DNA from 3 places in the Rhizobium sp. N122 genome. Region 3 is predicted to be linked to each of the others. Evidence: riboswitches for the same ligand, from Rfam matches in the RefSeq annotation. Region 3 holds a riboswitch; each other region holds the start of a gene.

Evidence for each region. Region 3 has a riboswitch for cobalamin ahead of ATY75_RS29285 (ABC transporter substrate-binding protein). Riboswitches for the same ligand answer to the same signal wherever they lie in the genome.
Region 1: linked by a shared signal. The riboswitch ahead of nrdH (glutaredoxin-like protein NrdH) and the one ahead of ATY75_RS29285 (ABC transporter substrate-binding protein) in region 3 are both predicted to bind cobalamin.
Region 2: linked by a shared signal. The riboswitch ahead of bluB (5,6-dimethylbenzimidazole synthase) and the one ahead of ATY75_RS29285 (ABC transporter substrate-binding protein) in region 3 are both predicted to bind cobalamin.

Annotation. Positions count from the first base shown of each region.
Region 1 covers NZ_LOKU01000038.1:7,147-10,419, reverse strand. The annotation lists gene ATY75_RS23710 (heavy metal translocating P-type ATPase) at 1-399, shown strand, start outside; cobalamin riboswitch at 821-1,047, shown strand; gene nrdH (glutaredoxin-like protein NrdH) at 1,310-1,531, shown strand; gene nrdI (class Ib ribonucleoside-diphosphate reductase assembly flavoprotein NrdI) at 1,548-1,952, shown strand; gene nrdE (class 1b ribonucleoside-diphosphate reductase subunit alpha) at 1,931-3,273, shown strand, end outside.
Region 2 covers NZ_LOKU01000023.1:160,399-163,671, reverse strand. The annotation lists gene ATY75_RS17620 (ribonuclease H) at 1-63, opposite strand, end outside; gene ATY75_RS17615 (DUF2865 domain-containing protein) at 217-1,308, shown strand; gene bluB (5,6-dimethylbenzimidazole synthase) at 1,327-2,016, opposite strand; cobalamin riboswitch at 2,058-2,244, opposite strand; gene ATY75_RS17605 (MFS transporter) at 2,419-3,273, shown strand, end outside.
Region 3 covers NZ_LOKU01000064.1:1,730-5,002, forward strand. The annotation lists gene ATY75_RS29280 (iron ABC transporter permease) at 1-1,012, opposite strand, end outside; gene ATY75_RS29285 (ABC transporter substrate-binding protein) at 1,018-2,034, opposite strand; cobalamin riboswitch at 2,206-2,462, opposite strand; gene blh (bifunctional sulfur transferase/dioxygenase Blh) at 2,928-3,273, opposite strand, start outside.

The DNA.
Region 1 (3,273 bases), on a different contig from region 3:
GGCGAGATGATGCCCGAGGACAAGCAGCGGGTCGTCGGCGAATTGAAGCGTCAGGGATTCATCGTCGCCAAGGTCGGCGACGGCATCAACGACGCGCCGGCGCTGGCCGCCGCCGATATCGGCATCGCCATGGGCGGCGGCACCGATGTGGCGCTGGAGACCGCGGACGCCGCCGTGTTGCACGGCCGCGTCGGCGACGTGGCGCGGATGATCGAACTGTCGAAACGGACGATGCGAAATATCCTAGAGAATATCACCATCGCGCTCGGTCTGAAGGCGGTGTTCCTGGTGACGACCATTGCCGGCATCACCGGCCTCTGGCCGGCGATCCTCGCCGATACCGGCGCTACCGTGCTGGTGACGATCAACGCGCTGCGATTGCTTCGCGTAAAGGGATGAATGTTTTTCCGGGGGCGGCGTGAAGACTGCTGCCGGTTCGGGCCTGATCGAGAAGCGAAAACAGCGGAGCCGATCCTCAGTCAGGCCGGCTTTCGGTTTGCCGACAAAGTCTCCTCCGTCATGCTCGGCCTTGTGCCGAGCATTTAACCACGGCAATTTACTGCCAGGAAAACATTTATTTTCAAATACTTAATTGATCGTCCGTAGATCCTCGGCACAAGGCCGAGGATGACGTCACGGGTTTGGCCGTGGTTTGTCAGCAGCCTGGGAGCCGACCAGGCTGCCCTGCTCATCACGGCCTTCTCCGCAGTTCGTTTTGTTTAAGCCTTTATTATCCATGTTTTTCACAGGAACGCAGTGATTTCAAACCTGCCGTAACGAGATGTGCAAACCACCCGTTGACGCGATTTTGGATTCAGATACTATATCTAGTGTTCAAGGTTCCTTCGATTCGTCAGGATCGCAGGCTAAGACGGGAATACGGTGCGTTTCGCCAGAACGGCGCAACAAGGCCGGAGCTGCCCCCGCAACTGTGAGCGGCGAGCAACTGTCCGATTTCAGGTCACTGAGGCATGATGCCTCGGGAAGGCTGGGGCAGGGTGCTTCGACCCGCGAGCCAGGAGACCTGCCTTGAACTAGATGTCCACGGGCGGGGTGTCCGGAAGGTCGCGTGCATGAAAGCGGAATGATCCGCGCCTGTTGCGCTGCCCCGAACGTCCGCATGAGCACTTCGGGGTTGAAGTCATGTCCAGAATATCAAGGCCGCCGCCCGCGCAAATCCCGAAAGGGATCGTATCAGGCGTTTAAAGCGCCGACTTTGCCAGATCACCATCAAAACGTTGCCCCGGACGTCGCAAGGCGCCCGATCCCAGTATTGCGTCCTGAATTCTTTGACATCACGAGGAACATGATGAGCGTTACCGTCTACAGCAAACCCGCCTGCGTCCAATGCACCGCCACCTATCGCGCCCTCGACCGTCTGGGCGTCGATTACGACATCGTCGATATCTCGCAGGATGCCGAAGCGCTCGATCGCGTCCGCAGCCTCGGCTACATGCAGGCCCCCGTCGTCATCGCCGGTGAGCGGCATTGGGCGGGTTTCCGTCCCGACATGATCAGCGCGCTCTCCTGACCCGAGGGAAAAGGCGATGGGGCTGATCGTTTATTATTCCAGCCGATCCGGCAATACCCATCGCTTTGTCGCCAGGCTTGGATTGCGCGCGGCGCGCATTCCGGCGGGCGGTACGGACGCGTTCCCTATCCGCGAACCCTTCGTGCTTGTTGTGCCGACCTATAGCGGCGGCGACGGCAAGGGCGCCGTTCCCAAACAGGTGATCCGTTTCCTGAACGATGCGGAGAACCGTGGACACCTCCGCGGCGTGATTGCCGCGGGCAACAGCAATTTCGGCGAGACATACGGGCTCGCCGGCGACGTGATCTCGCGCAAATGCCAGGTGCCTTACCTCTACAGGTTCGAGCTCATGGGCACGGAGGAGGATGTCGCCAACGTCAAACACGGAATGGAACGGTTTTGGACACGGGAACAACTCTGACGCGGGATGCGGGCGCAAAACCGCATAACACTTTTGCTCATCCCACCGGCGAACGCCCTTTGAAAGCGGCGGAAGCGCTCGATTATCACGCGCTGAACGCCATGCTGAACCTCTATGACGATGAGGGACGGATCCAGCTCGACAAGGACCGCTTGGCGGCCAAGCAGTATTTTCTGCAGCATGTGAACCAGAACACCGTGTTCTTTCACAATCTGAGGGAAAAGCTCGATTACCTCGTGACCGAGGGCTATTACGAGCAGGAGGTGCTCGACCAGTATTCCTTCAATTTCGTGCGCGACCTGTTCGACCACGCCTATGCCAGGAAGTTCCGCTTCCCGACCTTCCTCGGCGCCTTCAAATATTACACCAGCTATACGCTGAAGACCTTCGACGGAAAGCGCTATCTCGAGCGCTACGAGGATCGCATCTGCATGGTGGCGCTGACCCTGGCGCGTGGCGACGAGGCGCTTGCCCGCGACATGGTCGACGAAATCATTTCCGGCCGTTTCCAGCCGGCAACGCCGACCTTCCTCAATGCCGGCAAGAAGCAGCGTGGCGAACTCGTTTCCTGCTTCCTGCTGCGGGTCGAGGACAATATGGAATCGATCGGCCGGTCGATCAATTCGGCGCTGCAATTGTCGAAGCGCGGCGGCGGCGTGGCGCTGTCGCTGACGAATATCCGTGAGGCCGGCGCGCCGATCAAGCAGATCGAAAACCAGTCGTCGGGCATCATCCCCGTGATGAAGCTGCTCGAAGACAGTTTCTCCTATGCCAACCAGCTCGGGGCCCGTCAGGGAGCAGGTGCTGTCTATCTCAACGCCCATCACCCCGACATCATGCGCTTCCTCGACACCAAGCGCGAAAATGCCGACGAGAAGATCCGCATCAAGACGCTGTCGCTCGGCGTCGTCGTACCCGACATCACCTTCGAACTCGCGAGAAACAATGAGGATATGTATCTGTTCTCGCCTTACGACGTGGAGCGCGTCTACGGCGTGCCTTTCACCGAGATTTCGGTGACGGAAAAGTACCGGGAGATGGTGGCGGACGCCCGCATCTCGAAGAAGAAGATCAAGGCGCGCGAATTCTTCCAGGTGCTCGCCGAAATCCAGTTCGAGAGCGGTTATCCCTACATCATGTTCGAGGACACGGTGAACCGGGCGAACCCAGTTGCTGGTCGCATCTCCATGAGCAATCTCTGCTCGGAGATCCTGCAGGTGAGCGAGGCGAGCGAATATAAAGACGACCTCTCCTACAAGCATCTGGGCAAGGATATTTCCTGCAATCTCGGCTCGCTGAACATCGCCGCGGCGATGGATTC
Region 2 (3,273 bases), on a different contig from region 3:
TGGCGCCTCCGTGACCCCCGATGTCGGTGCAAAGGATCGGATCTCGTCGGGGATGCCTGTCATTTTCACCGCGTCTCTGGCGATTGCTGGATAAGATCAGGAAAATACGCTAATATTTTCTCTGAGCTTATTAAGAGAAATCCGTTAAGGGAAAACGCGCGGCCGATTGAAGTCGCATTCGACCCACCGACCGTTTGCTCATTCCGGGACGACGCCGTGAAACGCCGAAACCTGTCTCTCGCCCTTCTCCTCGCCTTGGCAGCGCCCGCCGTCGCGCAGACCAATGCCATCTGTGAGGACCTGCGCGGCCGTCTCGCCGACCTGCCGCGATCGATCGGCAATAGCAACGGCCCGGAAGCCCGCCAATATGCCAGTGCCATGGCCGAGCAGAACCTCGAGCTGCGCAAGGTGCGCAATGATCTGCGCAACTACGGCTGCACCTCGGGCAGCATGGTGGTGATCGGCGGCGAGAATGCCGATTATTGCACCGAGCTGTCGCAGGCCGAAGGCCGGATGATCGACAATATCGCTTATCTCCAGGACCGCCGCGACGAGCTGGCCGGCCGGAACAGCGCCGATGACGACCGCCGCGAACTGATGGCCGCGCTCGACAGCAACGGCTGCAACAGCGAGAACTTCTATGCGCCTTCCGCGCGCGGTGCCGACGAGCCTGCCCCGAGCGTCGAGGAGCAGGCGATGCGTTCCGATACCTTCATTCCGCTCGGCGGCGGCGAGGAGGCCGACCCGCATTACGGCCTGCCGCGGGCCGATATGCTGTCGCCGGTCAGCACCATGTGCGTGCGCAGTTGCGACGGCGGCTTCTTCCCGATCAGCTCGAACACCACCTCGGTTGATTTCGGCCGCGACGCCCAGACCTGCGCCAAGATGTGCCCCGGCATCGAGACCGAACTCTTCTATCGCGAGGTGACGAGCACGGAGGCCTCGAACATGATCTCGGTCGCAACCGGCACGCCCTACAGCGCCATGAAGAACGCCTTCGCCTACAAGAACCGCGCGCCCGGTGAAAAGAACACCTGCGCCTGCAATCTCACCGCCTATTACGACGAGATGCGCGGCAAGCAGGCGGTCAGCCAACCGCCGCAGCAGGGCTCGATCACCACCATCCGCACCAATCCGCCGATCAAGGAGACCGCGACAACGGCCGCGCCGCAGTCATCGGTGTCTGAGCGCCCTTACGATCCCACGCAGAACAAGGTCCGTCAGGTCGGCCCGCAGTTCCTCGCCGGCGACCAGGGCTCGATTGATCTTGCCAATCCCGCAGCACCTGGCCCCCAACCGCAGCAGTAGCCGCAGCAGCAGTGATGGCTAAGGCTCGTTGCGTCCCCAGCCGTCGTGGAAGACGAGTTCCTCGAGCGGCAGCCGCTGCCGCCAGCCTTTAACCGAGAGTTCCGGCTCGTCGTAAAGCCGGTCGACGAACCCGGCGCAGAGCCAGGCGACCACTTCGATATGCTCGGGTATGCCGAGAATGGTCTTCAGATCGCCTTCGCGAAAAATGCTGACCCAGCCGATGCCGATCCCTTCGGCGCGAGCCGCAAGCCAGAGATTCTGGATGGCGCAGACTGTGGAATAGCTGTCCATCCGCGGATTATGCGTGCGCCCCAGCACCACGCTGCCGCTGCGGGTGGGATCGCAGGTCACGCATATGCCGAGCGGCGCCTCGACGATGCCTTCGAGCTTGAGCGAGCGGTAGGCTTGGCGCCGCTCGCCCTCGAACATCGCTGCCGCTTCCTCGTTGGCCTTCGAAAAGGCATCGCGGACCTGCGCGCGCACCGTTGGACTTTTCACCAGAATGAAATTCCACGGCTGCATGAAGCCGACGGAGGGTGCGTGGTGGGCGGCTGTCAAGAGCCGCGCCACGACATCGTCCGGCAAGGGATCGGGCAGGAACTGGCTGCGAACGTCGCGCCGCGTCATGATCGCGTGATAGACGGCCTCGCGTTCGGCCAAGGAAAAACCGGACGCCACTGACAGGGCATCCTCATCAAAGGGTCGCATCGTCAAATCCCCAACAACGCAACCGCCCGCCGTCCGCGCGGGTTGGGTCTATCTTGCCAGGCCGGTCTTCTGACTTGGCGTCATCCGTCTGCCGCAGCCTTCCCGGCAAAAGCCAGTGGCATATGAAGCGGCAGGCGTCGGCCTTACAGCGTTGGGCACGTTCCGGTCTTGCACCGGATTCCCGATTCTCCCGCCTAGACGGCGGGCACCTGACGGCACATCTATCTCAGGAAAGCAGCACGACTGCAAGCCGGCCCTCGGGTGGCATTCGAACGGCCTGCGACATCGACTTCATGGACAGGCGGGTGTCGCTGCCTTAGAAATGAATTGATCCTGAGCGACGCCCATGGCGCCGTGATTTGTCTCCTTGCATCCCGGTTGCCCGTGCCCCGCCTCACACCCATGATCCTTGCGGTCGCCCTGTTCATGGAACAGATGGATTCGACCGTCATCGCCACCAGCCTGCCGGCGATAGCGGCCGATATCGGCACATCGCCGATCGCGTTGAAGCTTGCCGTCACCAGCTATCTCGTGGCGCTGGCGATCTTCATCCCGATCAGCGGCTGGATGTCGGATCGTTTCGGCGCGCGTAACATCTTCCGCATGGCGATCTTCGTCTTCATGATCGGCTCGGTCGCCTGCGCCTTTTCCAATTCGATCGCGGCCTTCGTCGTCGCGCGGCTGATCCAGGGCGCCGGCGGCTCGATGATGACGCCGGTCAGCCGCCTGCTGCTGGTCCGGGGAACGCCGCGCCACGAACTCGTCGATGCCATGGCCTGGCTAACCATTCCGGCGCTGATCGGGCCGATCATGGGTCCGCCGATCGGCGGTTTCCTCACCACCTATCTCACCTGGCACTGGATCTTCTGGATCAATGTCCCGATCGGCGTGCTCGGCATCATCCTCGTCACGCATTTCCTGCCGGCGGTCGAGCCGCGCAGCCCGCGGCCGATGGATTTTCCGGGCTTCTTCCTTTGCGGCATCGGCTTTTCCGGATTCGTCTTCGGCCTCTCGGTGATCAGCCTGCCGGCCGTGCCGGTGATCTACGGCTATGTCACGGTGGCCGTCGGCATCCTTGCCGGCCTCCTCTATCTCCTGCATGCCCGCCGCGTGCCCTATCCGCTGCTCGATCCGAAAATGTTCCGCTACCCGATGTTCCGGGCGGCGATCCTCGGCGCCTCGAATTTTCGCATGGGGCTCGGCGCCCTGCCCTTTCTGATGCCGCTCATGTTGCAGCTCGGCTTCGGCCTGACGCCG
Region 3 (3,273 bases):
GATAGAGGATGACGGCGAAGGCCGGCGCGCCGAAGAGCGCCGTGACGACGCCGATCGGCAGGACTTGCTGCGGGATGATGATGCGCGAGACGATATCGGCGCCGACCATGTAGATCGCGCCGACCAGTGCTGTTGCTGGCAGCAGCCGCCGATGGCCCGGCCCGACGAGAAACCGGGCGGCATGCGGAATGACCAGGCCGACGAAGCCGATCGAGCCGACCATGCTGACGACACTTGCCGTCATCGCCGCCGTCAGGCCGAACAGCAGGATCTGGACGCGGCGCACGGCAATGCCGAGCGAGGCCGCGGCATCCGTGCCGAAGGCGAAGGCGTCGAGCGCCCGGACATGGGCCATGCAGATGACGAAGCCGGCAAGCGCGATCGGCACCGAGAGATAGACATCCGGCCAGCGCACGCCGCTGAGAGAACCCAGAAGCCAGAACAGGATGCCGCGCGCCTGCTCGGCATTGGCCGAGGTCGTCACCATATAAGAAGTCAGCGCATTGAAGAGCTGCGAGCCGGCGACGCCGCACAGGATGATGCGCTCGCCGGTTCCCCCTGCCCCCGTCGCCAGGAAGCCGACCAGCAGAAAGGCGACGACCGCGCCGATGAAGGCGCCGCTCGACAGGCCGAGAACACCGTAGCCGAAGCCGAGGATCATCACGCAGACCGCTCCCGTCGAAGCGCCGGCGGAGATGCCGAGCACATAGGGTTCGGCCAGCGGATTGCGCAGCAGCGCCTGCAGCACGGCGCCGCAGAGCGAGAGCGACGCGCCGGCGCTGGCCGCGACGAGGGCCCGGCTCAGCCGATAATCCCAGACGATACCCTGGTGAATGCGGCTGAGTTCGAACTGCGTGCCGAACAACCGGTTGGAGACCGCCTCCGCCGTCGTCGCCAGCGGGATCGCGATCTCACCGATGGAAACGGCAAGGCTGATCATCAATCCGAGAAGGAGGAAGGCAGCAATGGTGAGCGCGCCAAGCGCCCACCATCCCTGCCGCCCGGCCGACATTGCCTTCACTGCGACAGGCCGAAGGACTTGATGCCCTCCGCCAATGTCTCGATGCCGTCGATCGTGCGGATCGTCGGGTTCATCGATTGCGCATCCATCATCACGAAGTGCCTGTTCTTGACCGCATCCAGTTCTTTGGTGACAGGATCGTTCTCGAGGAAATCGATCTTCACCTTGGGATCGTCGGCGGCGTAGCGGCGCCGATCCATGGTCGCGAGCACGATGACGGCGGGGTTCGCCTGCGCGATGGTTTCCCAGCCGACCAGCGGCCATTCCTCCTCGGTGGTGACGACGTTTTTCGCGCCGATCGTCTTCAGTATATAGGCCGGAGCACTGTTCTTGCCGGCGATGAAGGCGTCGCCATTGACCTCCTTGCTGGAGAACCAGAAGACGACGGGCAGGTTCTTGCCCGATGCGCCCGCTATCGAGGCGACGGCATCGGCCTCGCGCGTCTTCAATTCAGCGATCAGCGCATCGCCGCGCGCCGTCACGTCGAAAATTTCAGAGAGTTCGGCGATTTCGCGATAGATCAGCTCCATCGTGAACAACTCCCCACGCACGCCGTCGCCGCCATCGGTGTTGACCTTGGCGACGCAATCGGCCGGCGAAAGATAGGTGTTGATCCCGAGATCCTGGAACTGCTCCCGCTTGCCGACCGAGCCCTGCGCACCGACATGCCATTCGAACTCGGCCGCCACCAGGTCTGGCTCCTGCCCGACGACGGATTCGAAGCTCGGATCATTGTCGGCGAGACGCTTTATCCTGCTGTTGGCCTCGGCATATTGCGGCAGCACGGGACCGACCCAGACGGCCGTGCCGGCGATCTTGTCGGCAAGGCCGAGCGAGAAAAGAATTTCGGTCATGCCCTGGCCGATCGAAACGATCTTCGACGGCGCCTTCTGGAAGGTCACCTGCTCACCGCAATTGGCGATGGTCAAAGGATATTGGGTGGCGGCAAGGCTCGGTGCCGCAAGGCCGATCAGCCCGAAGGCAAATGTCATGGTGGCGAGAATCTGGCGCATGAAAACCTCGATTGAAGGAAAAGGCACGGTTATGCCGCACGCGCGGCCGAACGCACGCTGATACGTGTGCTAACCGCAGGAGGCCCAATCGAGACGGATGCATGCCGAAATTCGGCGAAGGTTCAGAAGGTCAATCATGTCTGTTCCTTGTCCGGGCATCCCCGCCCGGTTGATTGGATCGTGATTGACGGCAGGTCTCCTGGCTTGCGGATATAAGTCGTTCATCCGCCTTCCCGCGATATCTCGCAGTGGTCGGGCCATAAGCCCTTCAGAAATGACCAATCGCTGGCCACACCTGAGATGATCGACAATCCGCTTACAGTTGCGGGGGCAGCCACGGTCTCGGTCCCTTACTGGGTCGTCCTCACCGTGTTCCCTATTAATCCCCTTGGAGTCATCTTCAGGGAACCGTCGCCCCCAGTTACGTCGCCTGCCAGCACGACGTCAATGATTATTGCGGAGGATTGGGGTTGGGTGAGCGAAAAATGGATACGGACCGTCGGAGCGCTGTTGCCGGTATAATGCCAGCATCCTCACCCCCAGGATGGGGCTCTCTTAAGCATCCTCCCATTCCCACTGTCGTGGGCGCGGCATCCAGCAACCTCCCTCACGCTGAGCTGCGCAGCCCGAAAGGGCGAAGCCTCGAAGCGCGCCGCAACGCTGCTCCTTGCCAAAAACGCATCCCGCTCTGCGAATGGAGCACCCGCCTCGTCTTTCGAGGCTTCAGCCTTCGGCTTCCGCACCTCAAGATGAGGCTCTCTTGAGCGTCGACACAAGATCCTCCCGTTCCCGCCGTCGTGGGTGCGGCACCCTCCGACCTCCCTCATGCTGAGGCGCGCAGCCCGCGAGGGCGAAGCCTCGAAGCACGCGCCGCAACGCTGCTCCCTGCGTTCCTACAAGGCATCCAGCGGGATCTTCAGATACCGCCGCCCATTTCCCTCCGGCTCCGGCAATCTGCCTCCCCGAATATTCACCTGCAGCGCGTGCAGCATCAGCTTCGGTTTCGGCAGCGTGCGGTCGCGCGCCTGGCGTAGCGCCACGAAGCCGGCCTCGTCGATGCCTGATATATGCGGATTACCGCTTTTCTGGGCGGCTATCGTGCTTTCCCAGCGCGGGTGACGGCCGCCGGGCTGATAGTCGTGGCCAGAAAAGAGCCGGGTCTCCTCGGGCAGCGACAGGATGGCCTGGATCGAGTGCCAGAGGGCACTGGCGCTGCCGCCGGGAAAATCGGTGCGCGCC